DNA from 2 places in the Cellulosimicrobium sp. MI9406 genome. Region 1 is predicted to be linked to the other one. Evidence: riboswitches for the same ligand, from Rfam matches in the RefSeq annotation. Region 1 holds a riboswitch; the other holds the start of a gene.
What was found. Region 1 has a riboswitch for thiamine pyrophosphate ahead of MT994_RS00260 (thiamine ABC transporter substrate-binding protein). Riboswitches for the same ligand answer to the same signal wherever they lie in the genome.
Positions count from the first base shown of each region.

Region 2: linked by a shared signal. The riboswitch ahead of MT994_RS12755 (ECF transporter S component) and the one ahead of MT994_RS00260 (thiamine ABC transporter substrate-binding protein) in region 1 are both predicted to bind thiamine pyrophosphate.

Region 1 covers NZ_JALIZI010000001.1:55,853-60,910, forward strand. The annotation lists gene MT994_RS00250 (ABC transporter ATP-binding protein) at 1-193, opposite strand, end outside; gene MT994_RS00255 (iron ABC transporter permease) at 190-1,902, opposite strand; gene MT994_RS00260 (thiamine ABC transporter substrate-binding protein) at 1,973-3,064, opposite strand; TPP riboswitch at 3,147-3,251, opposite strand; gene MT994_RS00265 (ABC transporter ATP-binding protein) at 3,561-4,331, shown strand; gene MT994_RS00270 (ABC transporter permease) at 4,328-5,058, shown strand, end outside.
Region 2 covers NZ_JALIZI010000006.1:158,410-163,467, reverse strand. The annotation lists gene MT994_RS12770 (PPOX class F420-dependent oxidoreductase) at 1-138, shown strand, start outside; gene MT994_RS12765 (Rv2578c family radical SAM protein) at 145-1,800, opposite strand; gene MT994_RS12760 (hypothetical protein) at 1,844-2,281, opposite strand; TPP riboswitch at 2,427-2,546, shown strand; gene MT994_RS12755 (ECF transporter S component) at 2,651-3,355, shown strand; gene MT994_RS12750 (ATP-binding cassette domain-containing protein) at 3,348-5,058, shown strand, end outside.

The sequences.
Region 1 (5,058 bases):
GCGCGACGTCGATCGTGACGCCCGCGACCGCCGTCGTGCCGGGGTCCGTGCGCGCTCCCCCGGCGCCGCGCCCGCCGTACCGCACGACGACGTCGCGCACCGCGAGCCCGGCGGCCTCCCCGGTGCCGGGGCCGGGGCGCGACGGCTCCGGCGCGCCCGCGCGCGCGGGGGCGGGGTCGGTCTGCACCATCAGAACTCTCCTCCGGGTCGGTCGCCGCGCAACCGCTCGGCGAGCAGCATCACGGTCGCGGTGAGCAGCGCGAGCACGACGCTCGCCGCGAGCGCCATGCCGTAGTTCTCGGCGCCCGGGCGCCCGATGAGCCGGAAGATCACGACCGGCAGGGTCGCGCTGTCCGGACGGGCGAGGAACGACGTCGCGCCGAACTCCCCGAGCGAGACGGCGAAGGCGAACCCGACGGCGAGGCCGAGCGAGCGCGCGGCGATCGGGCCGTCGACCGTGCGGAACACGCGTCCCGGCGCGGCGCCGAGGGTCGCGGCGGCCTCACGCAGGCGCGGGTCGATGGCGCGCAGCGTCGGCAGGACCGTGCGCACGACGAGCGGGGTCGCGACGACCGCCTGCGCGATCGGCACGAGGAGCCCCGACGTGCGCAGGTCGACGTCGAGGCCGAGCGGCCGGTCGAGCGTGACGAGGAAGCCGAAGCCGACCGTCACCGCGGAGACCCCGAGCGGGAGCATGAACACCGAGTCGAGCACCGAGATCGCGCGCCGCCCGCCGCGCGAGCGCGGGCGCCGGGACACGACGAGCGCCACGAGGCCCCCGATCACGACGGCGAGCACGGTCGCGAGCGCGGCGGTGCGCAGCGAGTTGCCCGCCGCCTCCCACACGGTGACGGACAGCGCGTTGCGCCCGCCCGTGGTGCCGAGGTTCGCGTAGTTGTCGAGGCCCCAGCCGCCGCCCGGGACGCGGAACGAACGCACGACGAGCGTGCCGAGCGGCAGCCCGACGAGCACGACCACCACGGCCGCGGTGAGCGCCGCGGGCGCGAGGTCGCCCGTCGGGCGGCCGTCGCGCCACAGGCGCAGCGGGTGGGCGGACGACGCCGACGACGACAGGTTGAGGGCGCGCTCGCGCCGGGCCCGCGTGCGGTTCGCGACCGTGAGCGCCGCCGCGACGACCACGAGCTGCACGACCGACAGCACCGCCGCGGTGCGCAGGTCGAGGAACTGCGTGGTCTGGATCCAGATCTCCGTCTCGATCGTCCCGTAGCGGATGCCGCCGAGCACGAGCACGACGCCGAACGCCGTCGCGCAGAAGAGGAAGACGATCGACGCGGCGCTCGCGATCGCGGGCGTGAGCGCCGGGAGCGTCACGGTGCGGAACGCGCGCCACGGCGTCGCGCCGAGGGCGCGCGCCGCCTGCTCGGCGCGCGGGTCGAGGTGCTCCCAGAGGCCGCCGACCGTGCGCACCACCACGGAGTAGTTGAAGAACACGAGCGCGACGACGATCGCGGCGAACGTCTCGTCGAGCCGCAGGAACCCGAGCGGGCCGCCCTGCACGAGCAACGACCGGAACGCGACGCCGACGACGACGGTCGGGAGCACGAACGGCACCGTGACGAGCGCGCGCACGACCCGGCGCCCGGGGAACCGGCACCGGTACAGCACGTACGCGCCGGGCACGCCGAGCAGCAGCGACAGCGCCGTGCCGAGCACGGCCTGCCAGAGCGTGAGGCCGACGATCCGCCACGTGCGGGGCTCGGAGAAGACCTCCGCGAACCCCGAGAGGTCGAGGCCGCCGTCGTCCCCGACGAACCCGCGCGCCACGAGCGTGACGACCGGCCACGCGAAGAACACCCCGAGGAACGCGAGCGGCACCGCCGCCGCCAGACCCCACAGCACCCCGCGCCCGACGCCGCCCCGCCAGACCTCCCGACCCCTCACCACGGCTCTCCCCCGCGCGACCACGGCTCTCCCTCGCGAGGTAGAGCCGTGGTCGCTCGGGGACCGGGGGTCAGTCGACGACCGTCGCCGTCCATGCCTTGATCCACTCGTCGCGGTGCGCCGCGACGTCGGCGGGCGCGACCTCGAAGGGTTCGTCGGCGAGCGGCGCGAACTCGGCCCAGCCGTCGGGCAGCGTGACGGAGTCGTCGGCGGGGTACATGTACATCTGGTCGGCGACGTCGGCCTGGAACGTCTCGCTCACGAGGAAGTCGAGGAGCTGCTGCGCGCCCTCGGGGTTCTTCGCGTTCGCGAGCACGCCCGCGTACTCGACCTGGCGGAAGCACGTGTCGAGCAGCGCGCCCGTGGTCGACGCGGAGCCGTCCTCGGTGAGCGTGAACGCGGGCGACGTCGAGTACGACAGCACGAGCGGGCGCGGCCCCGCGCCCTCCGAGCCGGAGAAGTCGACGTAGTACGCGTCGGACCAGCCGTCGACGACCTTCACGCCGTTGGCGCGCAGGTCCGCCCAGTAGTCCTCCCAGCCGTCCTCGCCGAACGCCCCGACGGTCGCGAGGAGGAACGCGAGGCCCGGCGACGACGTCGCGGGGTTGGTCACGACGAGGAGGTCCCGGTACTCCGGCTTCGCCAGGTCCTCGAGCGTCACGGGCTCGGGGATCCCCGCGTCCGCGAACCACGCGTGGTCCACGTTGACGCACACGTCCCCGAGGTCGACGGCGGTGAGCTCGCCGCCGTCCCCGACCGCGTACGACGCGGCGGACTCCGAGACGTCGGCGGGCGTGTACGGCTCGAGGACGCCCTCGTCGATCGCGCGCGACGCGAAGGTGTTGTCGATCCCGAACACGATGTCGCCGAGGGGCGAGTCCTTCGTGAGGATCAGCTGGTTGACCAGCGCGCCGCCGTCGCCGGGCGCGACCTGCTCGACGGTGAGCCCGCTCTCCTCCTCGAACGCGGCGAGCACGTCGTCGCTCACCGCGAAGGAGTCGTGGGTCACCAGGGTGACCGTGCCCCCGCTGCCCGACGACGCGTCGTCGCCCCCGGCGCCGTCACCCCCCGAGCAGGCCGCGAGGGCGAGGAGCGCGAGCGTCGCGCCCACGCCGGTCGCGAGGGCCCGGCCGCGGCGGGCGACGGTGGTCGTGTGCTGCATGTGTCCTCCCTGGACGTTCAGGAGGGGTCCACCGGCCCGACCAGCCGTGCGCCGGGTGGGCGCGACGGACCGCGCGAGCAGGTGATCGAGAATCCCGACTTCCTCCACCGGTGCTAACCGGATCAGGTTCGAGGGTCTGCGGTGGTCCGCACTCTCAGCTCCTCCAGGAGCTCCCCTGTCGTTCACCGCGAGCCTACACCGGCCCCTCACCCGGAGAGTCCCCTGAGAGAACCCTGAGCGCCGGCGCCCGCGGACCAGGGACGGTTCGGGGCCTGTCCCCGATGCCGCGGGCACGCGCGCCGCGGGAGGGTCGGTACGGCCGCCGGGAGCCCCGGCGGCCACCACAGGACGACGCCGCCCGGCGAGCCACGACGCTCCCGCGCAGCGGCACGACGAGAGGACGGACGAGGACGTGACGACGACAGGCGCGGCACGGCGGAGCACCCCGCACGAGGTCCCGCCCGCTGAGGGCGCTGAGGGCGCTGCGCGACCCGCGATCGCGACCGCGCGCGGGCTGGTGAAGACGTACGGGCGCGGCGAGGCCGCGGTGCGTGCGCTCGACGGCGTGGACGTCGACCTCGAGCGGGGGCGCCTGACCGCGATCATGGGCCCGTCCGGCTCGGGCAAGTCGACACTCATGCACTGCCTCGCGGGGCTCGACTCCCCCACGGCGGGGACCGTCGTCGTCGACGGCGAGACGGTCTCCGCGATGAGCGAGCGGCGCCTGACGCGCCTGCGGCGCACGCGCCTGGGGTTCGTCTTCCAGTCGTTCAACCTCGTGCCGACGCTCACGGCGGAGGAGAACATCGTCCTGCCGCTCGCGATCGCCCGGCGGCCCGTCGACCGGGAGTGGTTCGACCGCGTCGTCGACGCCGTGGGCCTGCGCCCCCGGCTGGGGCACCGGCCCGCCGAGCTGTCGGGCGGGCAGCAGCAGCGGGTCGCGTGCGCGCGGGCGCTGGTGTCGCGGCCCGCGATCGTGCTCGCGGACGAGCCGACGGGGAACCTCGACTCGCGCGCCGCCGCGGAGGTCCTGGGCTTCCTGCGCGCGTCCGTGGACGACCTCGGTCAGTCCGTCGCGATGGTCACGCACGACCCGACCGCCGCGTCGTACGCCCACCGGGTGCTCTTCCTCGCGGACGGCCGCCTCGTGACCGAGCTCCACGACCCCACGCCGCAGGCGGTCCTCGACACGCTGGGCTCCCTCACCCCCGCCGGGCCGTCCCCGGCGCACGCCACCCCGGCAGCGACGACGGCGGCCGCCCGATGATGGGCCGGATCGCGCTGCGCGGCGTGCGCGCGCACGGCGCGCAGCTCGTCCTCTCGGTCCTCGCCGTGACGATCGGCGTCGCGTTCGTGACCGGCACGTTCGCGCTGCGCGCGATGCTCGCGACCACGTTCGACGGCATCGTCGCCTCGTCGGTCCAGGCGGACGCGTACGTGCGCGGCGCGTCGTCGGCCGGGGACGCGCTGATGTCGACGTCGGCCCAGGTCGGCGGTGCGCGCAGCCTCGTCCCGGCGGACCTGGCGCGCGACCTCGGCGCGCGCGACGACGTCGCGCTCGCGCTCCCGGAGGTGAGCGGTCCCGCGGTGCTCGTGGGCGCGGACGGGACCGCGGTCCTCGGCAGCCAGGCGCCGAGCATCGGCGTCGCCTACGACCCCCGCGACCCCGGCCCGCAGGTGGTCGACGGCCGCGCACCCCGCGACGGCAACGAGGTCGCGCTCGAGTCGGCGACGCTCGCGGCGTCGGGCCTCGCGGTGGGCGGCACGACCGACGTCGTGCTCGGCGACGCCGTGCGGCCCGTGCGCGTGGTCGGCGAGGTCTCGCTGTCCGCGCCGATGGCGGGCGCGACGATCGTCCTGCTCGACGCCGGGACCGCCGCCGCGACGTACGCGCCCGACGGCCTCGTCCCGTCGGTCGCGCTGTACGCGGCCGACGGTGTCTCCCCCGAGGCGCTGCGCGACGCCGTCGCGACCGCGCTCCCGGCGGGCGCCGA
Region 2 (5,058 bases), on a different contig from region 1:
GTCGGCGGCGAGCACCCGGACTGGGACGAGTACCGCGCCGCGATGGTCACCCAGGGCAAGTCGCTCGTGCGGCTGACGATCACGCGCTGGGGACCGGTGGCGACGGGCGGCTTCCCGGCGCGCCTCGCCGACGCCTGAGACAGGTCAGAACAGGACCTGCTCCACTCCCCCGCCGACGACGTCGAGCCCGCCGCCGTCCACCGGCATGCCCGCGAGCGCCCCGCCGGGGCCGTCGCGCGCGTCCTGCGGCGCCGGGTCGACGGCGAGGCTGCCGGCCGGGTAGGCGCCGTCCGTCGGCGGCCCTGGCCGGCGGTGCCGGTCGCCGGGCTCGCCGCGGCGGAACCGGCCCTCGACGCCCGCGGGGCCGCGGTGGCCCGCGACCCCGAACCCGCGTGCCTCGAGCATCGGCCGCACCCGGTCCCACAGCCAGGACCGGTACGCCGTCGAGGCGTACGTGCCGCGGGCGTACACGCGCTCGTACCCGGGGACGAGGCGCGGGTGCTCGCGCGCGAGCCAGCCCATGTACCACTCGCGCGTGCCGGGCTTGAGGTGCAGGGGCAGCACCGTGACGCCGGTCGCGCCCGCGTCCTTGACGGCGTCGAGCAGCTCGGTGAGCGCGCGGGTCGAGTCGGTGAGCCACGGCAGCACGGGAGCGACCATGACGCCGCACGGCAGACCGGCCTCCCGGACCGTGCGGACGAGGTCGAGCCGCGCGCGCGGCGAGGGCGTGCCGGGCTCGACGCTCGCCTGGAGCTCGGGGTCCAGGAGCGCGAGGGACACGCCGATCCCGACCTCGACGCGCGAGGCTGCGTCGACGAGCAGCGGCAGGTCGCGGCGCAGGAGCGTGCCCTTGGTCAGCACGGACAGCGGCGTGCCCGACCCGGCGAGCGCGTCGATGATGCCGGGCATGAGGCGGTAGCGACCCTCGGCGCGCTGGTACGGGTCGGTGTTGGTGCCGAGCGCGACGGCCTCGCGCGCCCAGGACGGGCGGGCGAGCTCGGCGCGCAGCACGTCGTCGACGTTGACCTTGACCACGACCTCCCGGTCGAAGTCCTCGCCCGCGTCGAGGTCGAGGTACTGGTGCGTGGGGCGGGCGAAGCAGTTGTGGCTCACGACCCCCGCGGCGACGAAGTCGCGCGTGCCGGTCGTGATGTCGACCAGCTCCGTCGTCTCCCCCGGCCCGTCGAGTGCTTCCAGGGAGTCGACGCGCAGCGCCTCGCCGCCGGTGACGTCCTGGCCGTCGAGGACGGGCCGCCCGTCCGCGAGCGCCGCGGCGCCCGGCCCGACGAGCACGTCGCCGAGCGCCAGGCGGGCACGGTGCCCGGCACCGCCGACGACGTGGCGCCACCCGCGCTCGGTGAGGAACCGGTGGTCGCCGCTCGCCACGAGGCGCGTGCCGTCGGCGAGGGTCACGCGGTAGGCGCGCTTGCGGGTGGTCCAGCGGTCGAGCACCCGGGTGCGCACGTAGCGCCGGTACGCGCCGTGCGGGGCGGTGCCGACGATCTCGTCGCCGACACGCAGCTCGCCGATCGGCCGTTGCGTGCCGTCGGCCAGCAGCACCGGGGTGGCGGGCGCGAGGCAGTAGGAGCACGCGTGGCTGCACCCGCGGTACGGGTTGACGGTCCACCGGAACGGCATGCGCGACATCGCCGGCACCTTGGACAGCGCGCTCTTGGCCGTGACCTCGTGGAACGTGATGCCCGCGAACTCGGGCGTGCGCACGCTGCGGACGAGGCCGACCCGCTCCAGCCCGGGGAGCGCGCCGTCGTCCGCGCCGAGCGCCTGTCCGTCCCACCGCATCGCGCTATTCGAACAAACGTTCGAACGCGCTGTCAAGGGCGGGTCATTCGTCGGCGGACCACGCCTTGAGCAGCGCCAGGTTCCCGAGGGGGATGTGGTGGCCGATGCGCGGATGGTCCAGCGCGACACCGACGACCCCGGCCGCGCCGAAGGACGCGACGTAGTCGATCGCCGCCGGCACGGGTACCCCGAGCAACGGCACGGCGCCTGTCTCGTCGTCCGCCAGACCGAGCGCCCGGGCCGCCTCGTCCGCGCGCGCGGCGCTGCTGTAGAGGCAGATCATGGGCCCCTGGTCCGCAGCGACGGCGTACGGACGCGGCTGGTCCTCGGACCCCCGCGCGATGAAGAACCACGTGCCGAGGCGCACCGTCTGCCGCCACAGCGCGATCTGGGCCGACGTGTCGCCCGCGGGCGCGCTCCGCACGGCCTCGTCGAGGCGGTCCAGCTCGGCGACCGCGGCGGGGTCGTTGTCTCGGGTCATGCGCACTGCCTCGTTCCTCGTGGTCGGAGCCCGTACCCGGGTCCGCGCGGGCGCCTCGTCGCCGTCACCTTCTCACGGCGGCCGGGCGTCCCGGTGGGTGAGACGCCGGGATTGTCCGGCGGCCGTCCAGGCCCTAGGGTCGGGCCGAACGCCCCCGGGGAGCGCACGAGCGCTGAGAGTGCAGGCCGGACACCCGTCCCCCCTGCAGACCCGTGGAACCTGATCTGGTTCGTACCAGCGAAGGGAGCAGGGCCGACGTCACCGTCCCCTGCGCGCTCGTGCCCGCGCCCCGCGCGTGCCGTCCGCGCGGGGGCGGCGGTGGCGCGCCGTCGTGCACCCCTCGCCCCGGGGCCCGACGGAGGGAAGCGCATGACCGAGCCCCGCACCACGCCGCCCCGGGCGACCCCGCCCACCGCCACGCCCGACGACCGACCCGACGGCGTGGGTCCCACGCCCGCCCCTCGGGACCGCGCCGTCGCCACTCCCCCGAGCCGTGCCCGACGCCGCGGCCTCACCCTCCACGAGACCGTCCTCGTCGCCGTGCTGGGGGTCGTGTTCGGGTTCGTCTACTGGGCGTTCGTGCAGCTCTGGGCCCCGCTCCAGCTCGCCATGGGACCGCTCGCGGACCTCGCCGCCAACGTGCTCGCGGGCGCGTGGATCGTCGTCGGCCCGCTCGCGACGTACATCGTGCGCAAGCCGGGCGTCGGCATCCTCACCGAGACGCTCGCGGCGCTCGTCGAGGTGGTCTTCCTCGCGTCGCCCGCCGGCCCGCTGCTCGTCCTCGTGGGGCTCGTCCAGGGCATGGGCGCCGAGATCCCCTTCGCCCTCACCCGGTACCGCCGCTACCGCTGGTGGGTCTTCGTCGCGTCGGGAGTGAGCGCGGCGCTCGTCACGTACGCGTTCAACGCGGTCCGCTTCGGCTGGCTCGGGCAGGACTACGCGATGCTCCGGCTCGGCGTGCAGGTCGTCTCGTGCGTCGTGCTGTGCGGGATCGCGGCGCGCCTCCTCGGCGACGCCCTCGCCCGCACCGGCGCGCTCGACGCCTTCGCGATCGGGGCCGACCGCCGTGGCTGAGGCACCGACCGCCGCACCGGACGTCACGCCGGACGCCGTGCCCGGCGACGTGCCCTGCGACGTGCCCGACGCCGTCGCCGCCGCCGGTCTGACCGTCACCGTGGGCCACGACGGCACGCGCGTGCTCGACGACCTCACGCTCACCGTCCCCGCGGGCACCGGGCTGCTCGTGCTCGGCCCCTCGGGCTGCGGGAAGTCCACGCTGCTGCGTGCGCTCGTCGGCGTCGTGCCTCACACGCTCCCGGGGTCGGTCACGGGCGACCTGCGCGTGACGGGCGTCGACCCGCGCGACACGACCCCGGCGGCGCTCGCCGCGCGCGTCGGCCTCGTCCAGCAGCGGCCGGGCGACCAGCTCTGTCTCGCCCGCGTCGACGACGAGCTGCGGTTCGCGCTCGAGAACCGGGCGGCGGACCCGCGCACGATGGACGCCCGCGCCGCCACCGCGCTCGCCGCCGTCGGTGCGGACCACCTGCACGACCGGCCGACCCACGCGCTGTCGGGGGGCGAGGCGCAGCGCGTCGCCCTCGCGGCGGCGCTCGTCGCCGACCCCGAGCTCGTGGTCCTCGACGAGCCGACGGCGTTCCTCGACCCGGCGGCGGCGCACGAGGTCGGGACGCTCGTGGGCGGGCTCGTCCGGGCGCCCGGACGGGACGCGCCCGACACCCCCGGCCGGTCGGTCGTGCTCGTCGAGCACCGCCTCGACGACGTCGGGACACTCCCGGCCGCGACGCTCGTGCTCGACGACACCGGTCGCGTCGTCGCGCACGGCCCCACGACCGCCGTCCTGCGCGCGCACGCCGCCACGCTCGCCGCGCTCGGGTGCTGGCTGCCGCTCGACATCCGGCTGGAGCGCGCCGGAGCCCCGGGCCCGCTCGGCGCACCCGCGACCGACGCCTGGCTCGTCAACCTCGGGCGCACCGCCGACCCCCGCACCGTCGACCCCCGCGCCGCGGACGCCGGCCCGGTCGCCCTGCGTGCCCGACGCCTCGCGGTGCACCGTGCCGCGGCAGGCCACCGGCGGCGCGGGCGGGACGAGACGCCGGTGGTGCGCGACGTCGACCTCGACGTGCACGCGGGTGAGGTGCTCGCGGTGGTGGGGCCGAACGGCGGCGGCAAGTCGACCCTCCTGCGCGGGCTGGCGGGACTCGAACGGACCACGGGCGAGGTCACGACGGCGCCCGGTGCGCCCGTCGCGATGGTGTTCCAGGACCCGGAGCACCAGCTCCTCGCGCGCACGGTCCGCGACGAGGTCGCCTGGTCGGCCCGGCTCGCGCGGCTCGACGGCGTCGACGGACGCGTCGCGCGCACCCTGGACGCGTTCGCCCTCGCGCACCTCGCCGACGCGAACCCGTACCGGCTCTCCGGCGGCGAGCAGCGGCGCCTTTCCCTCGCGACGGCGACGGTGCTCGACCCGCCCGTCCTCCTCGCCGACGAGCCCACGTCGGGGCTCGACCGCGCCCAGGCGGACGCCGTCGCCCACGCGCTGCGCGAGCGCGCCGACGCGGGCGGCGCGGTGGTCGTCGTCACGCACGACCTCGCGCTCGTCGCGGCCCTCGCCGACCGTGTCGCCGTCGTCGTCGGCGGCCGGCTCGTGGCGCTGGGGCCGCCCGCCACCGTGCTGGCCGACGACGCGCTGTGCCGGCGCGCCCGCCTGCGCCGTCCTCCCCTGCTCGCGTGGTGGGCCCGCACGGGCCGCCGCCACG